4 regions of the Sinorhizobium sp. 7-81 genome follow, and region 4 is predicted to be linked to each of the others. Evidence: riboswitches for the same ligand, from Rfam matches in the RefSeq annotation. Region 4 holds a riboswitch; each other region holds the start of a gene.

Region 1 (4,331 bases), on a different contig from region 4:
CGTCCAGCCCACCGGGCCTCAGAAGCCGCAGTGCCCCGTCTTCAACCTTGATGATCGTCGACTCGAGGCCGATTTCAGCCGGGCCGGCATCAAGGATGAGTTTCAGCCTGGAGCCTAGGTCGGCCTGCACGTGGGCTGCGCTGGTCGGGCTTATCTTCCCCGAAGTGTTGGCACTCGGCGCCGCGAGCGGGCGTCCGAAGCGGGCGATCACCTGGCGCGAGAAGCCGTCGGGCATGCGGATGCCGAGCGTTTCGAGACCGGCCGAGGCGAGCGCATGGACGGCGCTCTCGCGCCGTTGCGGCAGGATCAGGGTCAGCGGGCCAGGCCAGAAGGCCTCGGCAAGACGACGCGAGATCGGGTCGAACGTGACGTGAGCTTCAGCCATCGTCATATCCGAGACATGGCAAATCAACGGATTGAAACGCGGCCGGCCTTTCATCTCGTAAATGCGGCTGATCGCATCGGGGTTGCTGGCATCCGCTGCAAGGCCATAGACCGTCTCCGTCGGGATCGCGACAGGCTCGCCCCCGGAAAGAACGGCGCAGGCTATCTCGATCGCCCGGTCCGGTTCTGTGCGTGTATCGATGATTTCGGCCATGGCAGTTCCGTTTGCCCTTTCCGTCGCTTCCTTAAAGGAGGTGTGGGGAAAACAGAACGATTTTCTTCGTCAATGCATGTCGCCCAAAAGTGCGCAGCGGTTTTGAGACAACGACATGCATGAAAACAAAGAGCGCATGTCGCCTAAAAGTGCGCAGCGGTTTGGGACAACGACATGCATGCAAACAAGGACCGGCTGCGCGTCAGAGACTGCGAATGATCTGGCGCAGCGCATCGTCCCGCGCGCCCAGCATCAAGACGTTCTTGAGCGCGATCTTCGGGTCCTGCGTCCGGAAGATCAGGCCGTTACCGCGGACATCGCGGTTGATGACCATCCGGCCTTCCTCGTCGCCAGGCTCGATGGCCACGGCGAAATACATCCGCGAATAGCCTGTCTGTATCCGATCGAAGAAATGCGTCTCGTCACCGAGATCGGAAAAGAAGTTCGCAAAATAGAAAGCCCAGGGGAGATCGCGCGACTGGGGAAGGTGCGTTTTTGCGGCGGTCACGTGGCAGTAGCCGAGATGCGGACTGTTCGGGAGCGTGCGGTGGAAGACCATCTTCGGAAACTGGATCGATGCATGGAAAGCGTTGATCCGCTTGTGGGTGGTCTCGCCGGCCGCCGCCAGTTTCCGCCCGGTCCGCTCGGCGACTTCCTCATGCGTCAGGTAGCGCCGCTGCTCGGCTACCCAGTGCCGTCGGCGGTCGATTCGTCCGGTTCGGAGGAACTCCGCATGTGGTGTGGTCCTGGGCGCTGGCAGCGAGGCTCTCGGGGCGGCGTCATAGTATCTGAGTTTTGCCATCGGCGTCGGCGCCATCCTGTCCGCGAATTGATCCGTTGCGGAATGCTAGCCGTTCAGGGTTAACAGATAATTTTTCAACGCATTCGTCGATGGTGCTCGCACGGGACGAATGTCGCAAAATGGCCAGTCAACTTCGTGCCGGAGATGGCGCTGCCAAAAAAAATCGCCAGTTGCTTAAATTTTCTACTATCACATTGTTTCTAATGAACAATCTTTATGGTTGCTTCGCGATTGAACACGAGAATGTCGTGTCGCCTTTCCGGAATCGGATGTCGTCAATCGGCAGATGCCGAACTGCTGCGCGCGCTTAGATAGGAACACTCAAGGTGCCGCTCCAGGGAAGGCGGAGAATTGGGAAGCCGGTCAGATCCCGGCGCTGCCCCCGCAACGGTGGTGGAGCGAAAGCCACGGCAAAAGGCCACTGGACGGTGTGTCCGGGAAGGCGCCGGGCTGGTCCCTCGCGGGGCCGCTCCAGAGCCCGGAAACCAGCCTTGGGACGAAATATCGACCGTAACTGGTTGCGGCGGGCAGCCGGATCGGAACCGTTGATGCGCCGGTATCTTTATCGGTGCTGGTTCCTGTCCTGCCTCTCCGAACTGATGAACGAGGATAGGACATGGACGTTCAGAACGATATGCTGCGCCGGCTGAAAACCCGCCGTGAAGGCTATAGCCTCGACCGGGCCTTCTACACCGACCCGGATTATTACCGGCAAGACCTTGAGCACATCTGGTACAAGGACTGGCTCTTCATCGGCCACGACTGCGAAATTCCGAGAGCCGGCAACTACTTCACCGTTCAGGTCGGTGACTATCCGATCGTCATCGTCCGTGACCGGCAGGGAACGATCCGGGCGCTCCACAATTCCTGCCGCCACCGCGGTTCGCGCGTCTGCACGCAACACAAGGGCTCTTCAGCCAAGCTCGTCTGTCCCTATCACCAATGGACCTACGAACTCGACGGCAAGCTGCTCTTCGCCCGGCAAATGCCCGAAGGCTTCGACCCGGCTGAGCACAGCCTGAAACCAGTCCATTGCGAAACCGTGGGCGGCTACATCTTCATCAGCCTTGCCGACAAGCCGATGGATTTCCAGCCGTTCCGCGACATGGCCGCAGGCTATCTCGCACCGCATCGTCTCGGCGAAACCAAGGTCGCCTATGAGAGCACCATCGTCGAGAAGGGCAATTGGAAGCTTGTCTGGGAGAACAACCGCGAGTGCTACCATTGCGCCGCTAACCATCCGGAGCTTTGCCGCACCTACCCCGAAGCCCCGACGGTGACAGGCGTCCAGGGAGCGATGAACGACCCGGAGATCGGCGCCCATTGGGAAAAGTGCGAGGCGGCGGGCCTTCCGAGCACCTTCAGGATTGCGCCGACCGGCCAGTTTCGTATGACAAGAATGCCGCTGATCAACGGCGCCGAGAGCTACACCATGTCCGGTCAGGCCGCAGTCCGCAAACAGCTTTCGGCGGGCGTCAACACGCGCGGGATCGGCACGCTGCTGCTCTTCCACTACCCGACGACCTGGAACCATGTGCTCGGCGATCACGCGATCACCTTCCGCGTGTTGCCGCTGGGGCCGGAATTGACGCAGGTCACCACCAAATGGCTGGTCAGCAAGGACGCGGTCGAGGGCGTCGATTACACGATCGAGGACTTGACCCATGTCTGGACGGAGACCAACGACCAGGACCGGCAGATCGTCGAAGAAAATGCCTTCGGCATCCGCTCGCCGGCCTATGAGCCTGGCCCCTATTCGGCGGAGCACGAGGGCGGCGTGATGCAGTTCGTCGAATGGTACTGCAATTTCATGCAGAACCGTCTGCAGGGCGACGCCGCTCCTCTCTCGCGGGTGGCATGACCATGGAAATGCCCCTGTCCTTCCGCCACTTCGATGAACTGCACCCGTGGATCGATCGCCAGCACCTGCTTGAGTGCATTTCGGCCGTCGTCGAGACCGCGGATGTGATGACCTTCACCTTCCGCTCGGACAAGCCTTCGTGGTTTCGCTATCTGCCGGGGCAGTTCGTCACGCTCGAACTGCCCGTCGGCGAAGAGCCGGCGATGCGCACCTACACGCTGTCGTCTTCGCCGTCGCGACCGCTCTCGATAGCCGTCACCGTCAAGGCGCAGCCGGGCAGTATCGGCACCCGCTGGATGTTCGACAACCTGAAGCCGGGCATGAGGCTGAAGGCGCTCGGGCCGCTTGGCGATTTCAGTTTCGTTCGCCATCCGGGCGAGAAATATCTGTTTATCTCGGCCGGTTCCGGGGTGACGCCGATGATGTCGATGACGCGGTGGATGGCCGACTGCGCGCCCGACACGGACGTCACCTTCATTTCCTGCGCCCGCCGGCCGGAGGATCTCCTGTTCCGCTCCGAGTTGGAGGTTCTCGCCCGCCAGATGCCACGGCTCAATATCGGCTTTCTCGTGGAAGGCCACGAGGCGCGTGACGGATGGCACGGACTGCGCGGCCGCATCGACGCGACGAAATTGCCTCTGCTCGCGCCGGACTTCCTCGAGAGGACGGTGTTTTGCTGCGGGCCCGAACCTTTCATGCGCGGCGTCAGGGAGATGCTGAAAGGCACCGGCTTCGATATGGCGCGTTATCACGAAGAGAGCTTTCAGCCGGCCGCCGCGCCGGCAGCCGAGGAACTTGCGGTTCGCGCCGGACCTGCGGCGGGCGCTCCGGCCGAGGCGATGCGGGTAAGCTTTACCATGAGCGGCAAGGACGTGACGGCCGTGCCGGGCCAGACGATCCTGCAGACCGCGCGCGCCAATGGCGTCAGGATCGGTGCGGCCTGCGAGGGCGGCATCTGCGGTACATGCCGGGTGATGAAGGTCGCCGGCGATGTCGAGATGAAGCACAATGGCGGCATTCTCGATGACGAGATCGAGGAAGGCTACATCCTTGCCTGTTGCTCGCGGCCG
Region 2 (4,331 bases), on a different contig from region 4:
TGAGAAGGGCGATGCGGTGTTCTTCAACCCGGCGCTCTTCCATGCCGCCGGCACCAACCGCTCGGCCGACATCAAGCGTGTAGCAAATCTCCTCCAGGTCTCCTCCGCCTTCGGACGCGCGATGGAAACAGTTGATCGCGAGCGAATGTGCGGCGTGCTCTATCCCGCCCTGAAGGCTCTCGCGGCCGATGGAAAGCTTTCAGTCGCCGAGATCGCCAATGCGATTGCCTCCTGCGCCGAAGGTTATTCGTTCCCGACCAATCTCGATCGCGACCCACCGCTCGGCGGCCTGGCGCCGAAGACGCAGGCGCAGCTGATGCATGAAGCTCTCGCGGCTGGTTGGGACACCGGGACCTTCGTGGAGGTACTCGCCGCGCAGACAACGAAGAAAAAAAGCTGAGGAAGGCCCGAGAGTTAAGGCTTCGGCCGCTGCGGGTGGAGCCTGAAACTGCAAATCTATCCCAAGGAGGATTTCATGAGCACGGAATATGGTCGTCTCGATGGCAAGATCGCCATCGTTACCGGTGGCACGCAAGGGCTCGGCGCGACGATCGCCGCGCTCTTTGCCGAACGGGGCGCGACCGGTATCGTCATCTGCGGGCGCAATGCCGCGAAAGGCGAGGCGAAAGCGGCCGAAATCAGCAAGGCGACCGGTACCAAGGTGGTCTATGTCCCGGCCGATCTTGAACTTGTGGAGGATGCCCGTCAGGTGGTCGCCACTTGCGACCGGGAGTTCGGCCGTGTGGATGCACTGGTGAACGCCGCCGCGATCACCGATCGCGGCACGATCCTCGACACGACGCCGGAACTCTTTGACCGCATGTTCGCAATCAATGTGCGCGCGCCCTTCTTCCTGATGCAGGAAACCGTGAAGGTGATGCGGCGCGAGAAGATCGAGGGCACCATCGTCAATATCGGCTCGATGTCGGCCAAGGCGGGCCAGCCCTTCATCGCCGCCTATTGCGCGTCGAAAGGCGCCCTGGAGACGCTGACCAAGAACACGGCTTACGCGCTTCTCCGCAACCGCATTCGCGTCAACGGGCTCAACATTGGCTGGATGGCGTCGGAGGGGGAGGATCGCATCCAGCGCGAATATCATGACGCACCGGCGGACTGGCTGGAGAAGGCTGCGGCGAACCAGCCTTTCGGCAGGCTTGTCGATCCGGCCGAGGTCGCGCGCGCCTGCGCCTATCTCTCCTCGGCGGAATCAGGCCTCATGACCGGTTCGGTGATCTGCTTCGACCAATCGATCTGGGGTGCCTATGACGGCTCGCCGCATCCGTCGGCGCCGCTCTGATCACCATGCCGCTCTGCGTTTTGCCAAGCGAAGGCGTCGCACAGGCGAGGTGTTTCGCTCGTCTTGCCTTTCGTCGGCGGCTGTGTCCATATGCGGCCGTCAGGTGCCCGCCGCGGCGGGAGAATCGGGAAGCCGGTGCAAGTCCGGAACGTGCCCAACGCTGTGATGGGGACGGTCACGCCAAAAATAAGGTTCTGTTTTGTTGCAGGGCTTTGCCACTGAATCTTGAAGCGATTTGGGAAGGCGGTGCGGCTGGATGATCCAAAGTCAGAAGACCGGCCTGGCGAGATAGACCGGCCCCGCGCGGACGGCGGGAGGTTGTGCATTGTTGGGGATCAAACGATGCGACCTGACCCGATTGGCTGCCTTGCGGCGGCCGGAGCCTTTTCGCCGGACGAACGTGCCGCCGTCTATCGCGCCATCGAAACACGCCGCGACGTGCGGGACGAGTTCCTTCCCGATCCGCTGCCCGACGAACTCATTGCCCGACTGCTTGGTGCCGCCCACAGCGCGCCTTCGGTTGGCTTCATGCAGCCCTGGAACTTCGTGCTCGTCCGTCAGGAGGAGACGCGCGAGAGGGTCTGGAAGGCCTTCGAGCGCGCCAATGAGGAAGCAGCGCTTATGTTCTCCGGCGAGGCGCAGACGAAATACCGCTCGCTGAAACTCGAAGGTATTCGCAAGGCGCCGCTCAGCATCTGCGTCACCTGCGATCGCACACGCGGTGGAGCGGTCGTGCTTGGACGAACGCACAATTCGCAGATGGACGTCTATTCGACCGTCTGTGCGGTCCAGAACCTCTGGCTCGCCGCACGTGCGGAAGGTGTCGGCGTCGGTTGGGTCAGCATCTTCCACGAGCGGGAGATCAAGGCGATTCTCGGCATACCCGAGCATATCGAAATCGTCGCCTGGCTTTGTCTTGGCTTCGTTGATCGGCTCTATCAGCAGCCGGAACTCGCGGTAAAAGGATGGCGTCAGCGCCTGCCGCTCGAGGATTTGGTCTTCGAGGAAGGGTGGGGCATTCAAGGATGAAATCGCGCTTGGATTTAACGGGATAGACGCGATACCTGCACCGTTGTGGGAGTAGACAATGCGGTGTCGGCGGGCGCTCGACCACTGGATCTGCGGCAGAACGATTCAATTGCCCTGGACCGGCTGGTAGCCCGGACCGAGCGGGTTCTTGAGATCGATAGCGCTTTCCTCCTGCGGCAGGAATGCCGGGCCTACGACACGGACCTTCCTGTTCTTCGGATCGTAGGGCCGCTCCTGCACGGGTTTGGCTTGCGCCGAACCCGCGGCCGGCTTCCGGTCGCCGTTGATCGTGATGACCGACGGTTCGCTGCCCGTCGTCGTCTTGCCGAGATCCGTAGCCGGACCTTTCGGGATCCGGCAGCCGCAGACCCCCGGTGCACCGACGCCACGCGCGCGGTAGGCAAATGCGGTCGGCAACTCGGTATAGGGCCTGCCGGTCGAGGCCGAGACCATCTGGTCACTCTCTTCCGTCGCGAGGGCGTGGTAGTAGAGTTCCGTCTCCGCACCGGGGCAGCGTGCCTGGCAAAGTTCGGCATCGCGCGCAAAATCTGCCGGCGTTGCATTTGAAGAGATCGGGAAAAAGGCACCGTCGCAGGTCCGCACGCACATGGTCCTGAGACTGCCGGCCGGCTCTTCGCTGAGCAACGGAAAGTCCTGCATTCCGGCATCGTCATTCAGCAGCGGGTAATCTTCACTGTCAGGTGGGAGATCCCGGAGGATGTTGCGGGGGAGATCGGTGTCGGCGCTGGCGAATTCGTCCTGCCCTTCGACCGGATCCGCGCCCGCCTCATCCTGGCAGCCGTTCAACTCCAGTGCCGCGAGAATACGCCGGCGCGTGTCGCCCGTGTCGCCCGATATCAGCGAGCGGCGGTGCGCCTTGAGCCTTTGAAGATTATCCTCCATGCGGGCGATCGTCTCATCGAGCGCGGCACATGCCTCGTCATTGTCGCCCCCGATCACGACGACACTGCCGGTGTTGCACTCCATGCGACGGCGCTCATTTTTTGCCCGACGGAGCTCGATGTTCTGGCGGGAGACGGCGCCGGTGAAATCGCGCAGGTTGGCTGTCGGGGTAACGATTGTCGAAAGATCGGTCAGTCGTGCGTTCAGGCGTTCACAAACGGTCGAGGCCGCCGCGCCGTCAGCCATCGCCAGCAGCGCCGGGAACAGGACCACCGCCATGCGTTTTAAGTTCCGGGACACGACACTCCGGGACACTGGCTCTCGTCTCTTTCTGCAATCCGGCGCGATCCTTTTCAAGGACGTCGGAAACTCCTGTTTTTCCCCATCATAAAGGGCTGCCGTGACAGTGCAACGTCAAGGCGGAGTCTGCGTTAATGACAACCGCAGCAAAGAGAAGAGGTCCGGACCCCGGAGCGGCCCGGCTACTGCATGTGTCCTTAGATCGTCGCCGACCTAAGGACGAAAACATGCAGCAATTCAAAGTACCACGACATATTTTTGCGCGTCTGATACGACGCGCGGCGCCGTAGGTTCGTCAGGCGGCCCGTGCGGTTTCGAGCGACATCGGGCGCTCAAGCACGGTTCCGTCGATCGCGGCCACATGCTTCATGGTATCGAGCAGTTCCCGCGTCACTTCCCACGCCACGGCCACGGCATAGACGGAGCCGATCCGGTGCGGCTCGGCAATGCGTTCTCCCGGGCACCCCATGCGCCGGAACATCCTTTCCAGGAAGACATCGGTGACCGTGACGATGTGGCTGATGCCGGAGGCAAGACCGAGTTCGCCGACGCCGCACATGAGTTCTGCGGCGGCGACCGTCACCTGGTTCGACGAGCGGTCCTGCGAAATATCCGGATCGATGCAGAAGCGGCTCGATTCCCAGACGGAGGCACTGCGGATTTCAGGATTGTCGCCGAGCAGGATCGGAAATGTATCATCCAGCATATTCGGCCCAAGCGTCGGCAGCAGCCGCAGCGATCCGCGCAATTTTCCGGTTTCCGGTGAATACGACATTACATAGAGAGGGTTCGCCTTGTCGTA
Region 3 (4,331 bases), on a different contig from region 4:
TTGACCCCGCCGGCCGCCTCGATCATCGCGGTCGGAATGCCGTAACGGCCGGAAGTGAAGGGCTTTTCCTCGCCGGAATCGTAGACGAAGACGCGCACCGGTCGCTCGGCGCCCGTGATCTTGCCGGTGATGTCGGCCAGTTCACGACGGTAGCCCGCTGCCAGCGCTTCCGCCCTCTCCTCGACGCCGAAGATGCGGCCGAGGTTCAGGAGATCGATGAACACGTCCTCCATCGTCGGCTTGCCCTTGGCCATGATGTGGATGCAGCTCTCGGTGAGCTCGTACACCTTGATGCCGAAGGGCGACAACGTCTCCGGCGTCACCTCGCCGCCAATCTTCATGCCATAGTTCCAGCCGGCGAAGTAAAAGTCGGCATCGGCGTTGAGCAGCACCTCCTTGGTCGGGTATTTTTCCGCAAGCTCCGGCAGCGCCTTGACACCCTCGCGCAAGCTTTCGTTCAGCGTCTTCCAGCCGGACACGCCCGTATAGCCAACCATGCGGTCCTGCAATTTGAGCGCCAGCATCATCTCGGTGAGATTGACGTCGTTGGAGATCGCGCGTCGAGGCGTGGCATCGAAGGTGACCTCGCGGTTGCAGCTCTTGACGGTGACGGGATGGGCAAGCGCGGGCGCCGCGGCAAGAGCAAACAGGCCGGCCGCAAAAAGAAGTCTGTTCATCGGGTGGCTCCTGTGGAACTGGAAGCTCGCGCGACGGCAGGCGCTGCGGGCGGCGCGAGCGTGAAGGAAAATCGGGAGCAGCCGGCGGCATCGCCATGCGCCGTCGCGTGGACACCGAAGGCGGCCGAGAGCGCCGAAGGCTGCAGCACCGTCTCCGGCGGTCCGAAGGCGGCAAGCCGCCCCTCCGTCAGGATCGCAACATCGGTCGCGAACTCGGCCGCGAGATTAATGTCGTGCAGCGTCGTGACGATCGTCAGCTTCAGCGTCTGCAGGAGATCGAGGATTTCGAGCTGGTGGCGGATGTCTAAATGGTTGGTCGGCTCGTCGAGGATGATGATCTTCGGTTCCTGGGCAAGAGCGCGGGCAATCAGCACCCGCTGCTTTTCGCCGCCCGAAAGCGTGGCGAACTGCCGTCGCGCCAGATGGGCAAGGTCGAGATGCTCGAGCGCATGCGCGACCCGCTCGCGATCGCGATCGCTCCAGCCGCTGATTCCCTCGCGACGCGGGATCCGTCCCATCATCACGACGTCGCGCACGCTGAAGGGGAAATCGCCGGGCATTTCCTGCAGCACCACGGCGATCGTCCTTGCCGCCTCGCGCGCGGTCATCGCCCAGAGGCTCACGCCGTCGATCTCGACGCGGCCAGCGATCGGCTCGACCGCGCGGTAGAGGCAGCGCAACAGCGAGGTCTTGCCGGCGCCGTTCGGACCGATGATCGCCAACCGGCTGCCCGGCGCGACGGAAAAGCTGATGTTGCGGACGAGGCGGAGACCAGCGCGCGGGCCCCATTCCAGCCCTTCGACGCGGAGGCTGGCGCCCGCGGCGGGATTAGGAAAGGCGTGAAGCGGTTGTCCGCCCGCGTCCCGCGGCCCATTGAACTTGTCACAGCTCATGAAAGTGCCCTCTCCGCTCATTGGAACCGCCCTGCGGTTTCCTCGGAGACGAGCAGCGCTGCCGGAATGCGGGAAAGGCCCCCGTCGTCCGGGCCGAAGCCCGGATGCGGAAAAGCGGGAAACGACTCTCCGTGCGCGTCCTGCTCCGACTGGCCGTCACGCCCGGCCGAGGGCAAGACGCTGCCTTGCGCCTTGGCAAAAGCGGCGGCGAAGCTCACGAGATCATCGATGTTTTCCTCCGGCGAAATGTCGCCGAAGAGGTAGGTCGCTTTGCCGGTCGCCTGGAAGGCGATGGTGCAAGGCCGTGTGCAGGCGGTCATCGCGACGGTGCCGGCGATCGCGAAATCCTGGTCGAGCGGTCTGCCGAGAGCGCAGACGCTGCGGTTCAACTGCGCGAGCAACTCGGCGCCGGGCCGGCACGGCCCTCCGGTGAAGCGGCAATCGGTGCAAAGGGTTATCTTGTGCTGTCGGAAGTCTGATTTCGCCATGGCTCTTTCCCGCCGGGCTGGGCCGGAGAGAAAGTGGCGAAAATGCAAGAAGACGGTAGCCCGCCAAGCAGAAGCCAGTTCTTTTCCATCGGAACACCCCGTCCGTTGTGGTTGATCGGTTCGATGGCAGGTCTCCTGGCTCGCGGGTCGCCGCGCATCCACGTCTTCCCGGCTCGTCGCCAGTGACATGGTGTGAATGCGCTTTCCGCTCACAGTTGCGGGGGCAGCCACGGTTTCGGCCCCTCCTGGGTCGTCCTCACCGTGTTCCCTTTTCAGCCGCTTCCGGGTCACGGAAGCAGCACCATCGCGCCCTTGGTGACATGAATCGCGGTGGCAAGCAACCGGTGGATGAAGGAGGCAGGGAGATATCAACATGGGGGCGTCTCGTTGCGAAGCCATGCATTGTTATTAAATAACATTACATCTGACAAGGTACGGACTCTCGCAAATGTGACGATGGCGCGTGAACCGGAGCGAACGTCTCACGCCGAAAACAGATTTCCGGCGAAGAAGTCCACGAAGACACGACGTTTGGGCGACAGGCAGCGGCTGGAGGCCACATCACCTGGCGCCGGGATGTGTGGCTCGCGACCGGCGGCGAGATCGCCGACTGGTACAGGGACTATCTGAAGGATCAGGCGACGACGCGATGAACCACCGGGTCTATCTCAGCGGCCAGACCCATAACAGCATCGGCACGGCAACGAGCACGATGACGATGGAAAGAGGCAGGCCGAGGCGCGGATAGTCGCTAAAGCGGTAGCCGCCGGGACCCATGACCAGCGTGTTGCACTGGTGGCCGATCGGGGTCAGGAAATCCGAGCCCGCGCCGATTGCCACCGCCATCAGGAAGGCATCCGGCCGGTATTCGAGCGCCGCGGCGAAACTCGCGGCGATCGGCGCCATGACGAGCACGGTCGCGGCATTGTTGAGGAACGGCGTGACGGCCATCGCTGCGATGAGGATGAGGGCAAGCGCGCCCGCGGGCGGGAGGCCCGAGGCAACGCCGCTCAGCCAGCCGGCTATAAGGTCCGAGCCGCCGGTGGTGCGCAGCGTGTCGCTGACCGGGATCAGAGCCGCCAGCATGACGAGGATCGGCCCGTCGACTGCGCGGTAGACGTCGCGCAACGGTATCACGCGGAAGACCACCATGGCCAGCGCCGCCGCGAAAAACGCGACCGGTACCGGCACGACGCCGATCGCGGTCGCCCCCATGGCTGCGGCGAGCACGAGCAGCGGCACCGTCGCGCGGCGGATTGTGCCGAGCAGGATTTCGCGCTGGGCAAGCGGCAGGCAGCCGAAATCCTGCAGGAAGGGCGGCAGATCGCGCCGCGTCCCCTGCAAGACGACGATGTCGCCGGCCTGCAGCCGGATGCTGCCGAGACGCTGCTTCAGCCGCTCGCCCTGGCGGCTGACGGCCAGGAGATTGATGTTGTGATTGTTGAAGAGTGCCAGCCGCTGCGCCGTCATGCCGACGAGCGGCGAGCCGCTGGCGATCACCGCCTCGACCGCCTCGATGTCGGCCGGCGCCTTGCCGTTGCTGGCTGCCGGCGAGCGGTCGCCGGAAATCCTGAGCTTCGCCTGGGAAACGATGCGGTCGAGCGCCGCCGGCCCGCCTTCGAGCAGCAGGATATCGTCGGCCTCGACCTTGATATCGGGCAGCGGTGCCAGATGTGTGCCGCGCCGGAAGATGGCGATGACGACGGCGCCGCCGTCGCCGAGCTTGACCAGGTTTCCGAGCGGCTTGCCAATCCCAGGCGAACCGGCCGGGACGATCGCTTCGGACGTGTAGTCCGTGATTTCGATCGCCTGGTTGACGGAAACGTGCTGGCTCTTGCGCTCCGGCACCAGCCTGTAGGCGAAAAGCAGGAACACCGCGCCGACCGCCGCCAGCGATGCGCCGACGGGGGTGAAATCAAACATCGTGAAGCTTTCGCCGGTCAGATCCTGCCGCATCCGCGAAACGACCACGTTGGGCGAGGTGCCGATCTGCGTCATCAGCCCGCCGATCAGCGAACCGAAGGCCATCGGCATCAGGAACACCGAAGGCTGCACATTCGACCGGCGCGCGAACTGGAAGGCGACCGGGATCATGATCGCCAGCGCCCCGATATTCTTGATGAAGGCGGAAAGCACCGTGACGGTGACGACGAGAAGCGCGAGTTGCGCCCTCACCGAGGTCAGGTCCGGCAGGAAGCGTTGGATTGCCGCGTCCACAACGCCGGAGCGCGCAACACCCGCACTGACGATGAGCGCGCTGCCGACGATGATGA
Region 4 (4,331 bases):
GCCGTCGAGGCTGGGCGTTTTCGTTTTTGTATGGCATTGAAGGAAGTCGCCGGCTGCGCGCCCGACGATGCCAACGAGCTTTTTCACGATCTCTTTGTCGCTCATCTGAAGCCGATCATCGCACTCGTGAAGCGGCGCTGCGGCTTGTCGGCGCGCGCGCAATGGCGGCTTGCTGCCGACAGTATGGCAGGTGCCTTTCTCGAAGCCGGACGACGGCGCGGAATGGAGGCGGAGGTGATCGCGCAGGCGCTGGCGATCGTCAAGCGCGTCGGGTCCCCGCTCAACTCCGAGGCGCTTTGCTACGAGAAGATCGAAGTCGCAGCGGCGTGCGGGAACGATCTGTCGCGGACCTACAGGATGCGCGGCGGGTGCTGCCTTTACTACCGCACCGACGGCGGCAGCTATTGCGACAGTTGCGTGTTGCTCGAGCCCGAGGCCCGACGCGAGCGACTGCGGGCGCATTTGCTGGAGACTGCTCGCGGTGAAATAGGGTGAGTTTCTAAGCCCCTCATCCGCCTGCCGGCACCTTCTCCCCGCGGGCGGGGAGAAGGGATTCGCGGCCGCGTCTTTCTGACTCACGACGTTGCTGCAAGTGGAGACTGATATATGGTCGTCCCCTCTCCCCGCGAGCGGGGAGAGGGCCAGGGTGAGGGGCAGCAAGATCAGAACGTGACCTAACGCGCCTTGACGAACCGATCGTTGATGAAGCCGGAAACCACCCCGAGCACGAGCCAGAAGGCAAGCGTGGTCGCGAGCGCGGCGACCGCGAACTCCGCGCCGAGGACGGCAGGCACGTTGCTGGAGATGTCGAGCGGCTGCGGCGCGCCGTAGAACTGGGGTGCCGCGATGAGCGCGAGACCGGCGATCTTGGCGACCAGTTCGCGGCGCAGCGCCAGCAGATAGAGGCCGACGGCCGAAAGCAGCACGGTTGCGGCCCACCAGACCTGCCGGTCGCCGAGTTCGGCTGCCGGGAAGCCCGGCAGTTCCGGCGGCAGGCCGATCGCGGGCAGCAAGTGGATGGCCAGCCAGCCGAAAGCGCCCCAGAGGGCGCCGTTCGCGAGTGTGATCGGATAGCCGATCACGAGGCTAACGCCGGCAAGCAGCAGCGAAAAACCGGCGCCGGTCACGAGATTGGCGAGAAGCGTGCCGGAGAAGCGGCTCATGCCGAACATGATGCCGCCTTCCTCATGCTCGCCCGCATGCTCATGCGCATAGGCCGGTGTGACTGGCGAGAACGTGGAAAGCAGCGCACCGACTGCCGAAGTGTCGCTCAGCGACGAATGCTGGTCGTGGTCAACGGCTGCCGGCTCCTGCGTTGCCGGATGATCCGCCGACGGCGCTTCGCCCTCGTATTTCTCGGCGTGCAGGATCAGCGGCACGACGCGCATCTCCTGCGCGGCGGTCATGAAGACGCCGGCGATCAGCCCGGCCACGATCGCGGCCAGAAGTGTCTTGACGATCATTGTCGATATTCCTCAATCGGGCGCGCGGCCGCTCCGAAGCGCAGCGCGTCATTCAGGATGCGCGAACGCCGTGCAGACGCCACAGCCGGCACCATTTCCGGTTTCCGTGGATGCAAAACGCCAGCGGAGCACGCCGGAGCGCATGCCCAATGGCAAATACGCCCGCGTGCTATACGCCGGAGAGGCGATCCGCTCTTGTTCGAGATGGAACGCCAGGCGCGTTCCATGGCATCGATCAGTGGCAGGGGAAGCCGTAGGAATGGCGGGTGTCGTGCGCCGTATCGTGCAGAACGGCCGAATTCGCGAGGCCCGCACCGAATACGAGGAAGGCGCCGATCAACAGGGCAGAGACGCCCGCGACCAGACGATCGTTAAGGGAAAGGGTAATGCTCGAAACTGTAGACGTAGCCATGACAACCTCCGTGATGGCGTTGGGACGTTTCCCGGGTTGGGCACAATGCCCGCATCAACTGGCAGGTTTCCTGGCTCACGGCGTCAGGTGCCAAGATCCTTGCGCGTTCATCTGAACACACGTGTTCTGGTCACCAGGGATTTGCCTCGCCTTCCCAGGATCGAACCCTCTCGCGGTCTTTCCCAGTGGCTTCTTCCGGATCGCTCCGGAATGGCAAATTCACGCCGCTCTACAGTCGCGGGGTCGGCCGTGATTGAGATGCCCAGTTTGGGTCCATCCGTCACGTTCCCGTTTACTCCCGAAAGGCGTTCGCTTTCCGGGAACCAATCGATCCCCGATGATTAGGATCGGTCGGGGGCGATGTCAATTGAACTTGCGGCTTCTCAAGTTGCATCTGCGACAAATTCCCGAAGGATCATCTGCTCGTAGGCCTTGACGATGCGATCGCCTTCGGGTCTGCCGACCGAGACCGCGAGCCTCATCGTACATTCCCCGAGATGCATGATGAGAAAGGCGTCGTTCTCGATTTTTTCGCGCGGCGTTTCCGGAGCGACCCTCGCCCAGGTGTCGGCGAGCAATTTTCCATTCGCCCGGCTTTCCACGAGTTCGATTTCGCGCAGGGTCTTGTCCGCCTGCATCGCCGACCAGATGTCTCGCATCACCGGCTCGGCGAGAAACATGTCGTAATACGTGTCGAAGAGCACCGAAAAGGCGCTGCGCAGTTCCGCGAGCGTGGTGACTTTGGCGAACTCGCTCGCGATACAGTCCCGGCTGGCGGCATTGTAGCGTTCGGCAAGGGTGCGCACGATCGCCGCCTTGTCGGGAAAATACTGGTAGAGCGAGCCGATTGAGATACCGGCCATCTCCGCGACCTCGCTCATGCGCATGGCGTCGCTTCCCTTTTTCTCGATCAGCCTAGTGGCGCACGAGAGAATGTGCTCGACGCGCTCGCGGCTGCGCTTCTGGCTCGGCGTGCGGCGAAGGGTTGGTTCCTCTTCGAGCGGTCTGGTCGCCGGATTTGATTTCATGAGTCGTCCTCACATTTGCTTGACACTCAAAATACGAGGGTTTATCACATTTGCAAATGTGAGGACTACTCATGTACTTTGAAGGATGATGTGATGGCTGCTCTAATCCCCGCACTGGCTTTTGCCGCCGTCGTCGGTTCCGGCCTCATGGCCGGCCTGTTCTTCATCTTCTCGGTCTGCATCATGCAGGCCTTGTCGCGGTTGCCGCCCGAACAAGGGATCGCCGCAATGAATGCCATCAACGTGGTGATCCAGAACCCGCTGTTTCTCACCGCCTTCATGGGAACGGCGCTCCTCGGGCTGATCCTCATTGCCGCGGCCTTCTTTTCGGGCGGGCAGGGCAGTTGGCTGCTTGCGGCGGGCGGGCTTGCCTATGTCGTCGGCACGCTGCTGGTGACGATCGTCTTCAATGTGCCGTTGAATGATGCGCTTGCGGCCGCGGCCCCTGGAGAGACAGCCAACGAGCTCTGGCAGAAACGATACCTGACCGATTGGGTCTGGTGGAACCATGTGCGGACATTCGCGTCGATCGGAGCGCTGGCCCTCTTCGCACTTGGCTTCGCCCGCAGCTAGACGCGATTTAAGCGTCTGGTTCAGCGTCCGGCGTAGTGCGGCTCGCGCCGTTCCTTCCAAGCCGCGAGTCCCTCGCCGAGATCATGGCTCGGCACCATGCGCGCGAACTGTTCGCTCTCGTTCAGCAGGCCTTCGCCGATCGTCATGTTGAGGCCCCGGGTGACAGCAGTAATGATCGCGGCGGTCGCGAGGGGCGAGTGGCGCATGATGCGGGCAGCCAGTTCGCGGGCGGCCGTGATGAGATCGCCATGCGGCACGATCTTATTGACGAGCCCCATCTCGAGCGCCTGGCTCGCGGGAAATTCGTCTCCGGTCAGAAGCAGTTCGAGCGCGCGCTTGCGACCGGCGAGGCGCGGTAGGCGCTGGGTGCCACCGAAGGTCGGCGGCATGGCCAGCCTGACCTCGGGCTTGGCAAAGCGTGCTCGCTCGCTGGCGATGGCGAGATGCACGGCTTCGGTGATCTCGCAGCCGCCGCCATAGGCAAGGCCGTTGACGGCGGCAATGATCGGTTTCGGAAAGGCTTCGAGGCGGGCGGTAAGCCTTTGTCCCCGCCGCACGAAATCACGGACGGCCGCATTTACGCCTTCCGCTACGCTTCTGGAAAACTCATGAATGTCGCCGCCGGCTGAAAAGGCCCGCTCGCCGGCGCCGGTGAGGATGACCGCCTGGACCGTGTCGTCCACTTCGATCAGGTCGAGCAGGACAAGCAGCCGGTCTATCAGTTCATAGTTCAACGCGTTCAGCTTTTCCGGCCGGTTGAAGGTGAGCAGCGCGACGCCTTCGGAGACGTCGAAAAGCACTGTGTCGGACATGGCGATCTCCCGTGGTGTTGACGGGAGCAGGCTAAGGGAGCGA

The links. A riboswitch is a leader RNA that binds a small molecule or an ion and turns the genes downstream of it on or off. The one in region 4 is predicted to bind cobalamin.
Region 1: another riboswitch for cobalamin. It lies ahead of QN224_RS04040 (aromatic ring-hydroxylating dioxygenase subunit alpha); the one in region 4 lies ahead of QN224_RS17100 (CbtB-domain containing protein).
Region 2: another riboswitch for cobalamin. It lies ahead of bluB (5,6-dimethylbenzimidazole synthase); the one in region 4 lies ahead of QN224_RS17100 (CbtB-domain containing protein).
Region 3: another riboswitch for cobalamin. It lies ahead of QN224_RS23085 (DUF1636 domain-containing protein); the one in region 4 lies ahead of QN224_RS17100 (CbtB-domain containing protein).

What each region holds. Positions count from the first base shown of each region.
Region 1 covers NZ_JASKLT010000001.1:843,738-848,068, forward strand. Annotated here, with positions in the region: gene QN224_RS04030 (L-threonylcarbamoyladenylate synthase) at 1-598, opposite strand, end outside; gene QN224_RS04035 (DUF6656 family protein) at 801-1,400, opposite strand; cobalamin riboswitch at 1,708-1,909, shown strand; gene QN224_RS04040 (aromatic ring-hydroxylating dioxygenase subunit alpha) at 2,017-3,261, shown strand; gene QN224_RS04045 (hybrid-cluster NAD(P)-dependent oxidoreductase) at 3,258-4,331, shown strand, end outside.
Region 2 covers NZ_JASKLT010000003.1:486,523-490,853, reverse strand. Annotated here, with positions in the region: gene QN224_RS14910 (phytanoyl-CoA dioxygenase family protein) at 1-400, shown strand, start outside; gene QN224_RS14905 (SDR family oxidoreductase) at 476-1,297, shown strand; cobalamin riboswitch at 1,382-1,596, shown strand; gene bluB (5,6-dimethylbenzimidazole synthase) at 1,640-2,326, shown strand; gene QN224_RS14895 (DUF2865 domain-containing protein) at 2,432-3,544, opposite strand; gene QN224_RS14890 (acyl-homoserine-lactone synthase) at 3,825-4,331, opposite strand, start outside.
Region 3 covers NZ_JASKLT010000007.1:286,710-291,040, reverse strand. Annotated here, with positions in the region: gene QN224_RS23095 (ABC transporter substrate-binding protein) at 1-677, opposite strand, end outside; gene QN224_RS23090 (ABC transporter ATP-binding protein) at 674-1,570, opposite strand; gene QN224_RS23085 (DUF1636 domain-containing protein) at 1,588-2,058, opposite strand; cobalamin riboswitch at 2,166-2,379, opposite strand; gene QN224_RS23080 (SLC13 family permease) at 2,722-4,331, opposite strand, start outside.
Region 4 covers NZ_JASKLT010000004.1:252,866-257,196, reverse strand. Annotated here, with positions in the region: gene QN224_RS17110 (ferric iron reductase) at 1-495, shown strand, start outside; gene QN224_RS17105 (CbtA family protein) at 675-1,463, opposite strand; gene QN224_RS17100 (CbtB-domain containing protein) at 1,699-1,875, opposite strand; cobalamin riboswitch at 1,918-2,218, opposite strand; gene QN224_RS17095 (TetR/AcrR family transcriptional regulator) at 2,259-2,903, opposite strand; gene QN224_RS17090 (anthrone oxygenase family protein) at 2,997-3,476, shown strand; gene QN224_RS17085 (crotonase/enoyl-CoA hydratase family protein) at 3,497-4,288, opposite strand.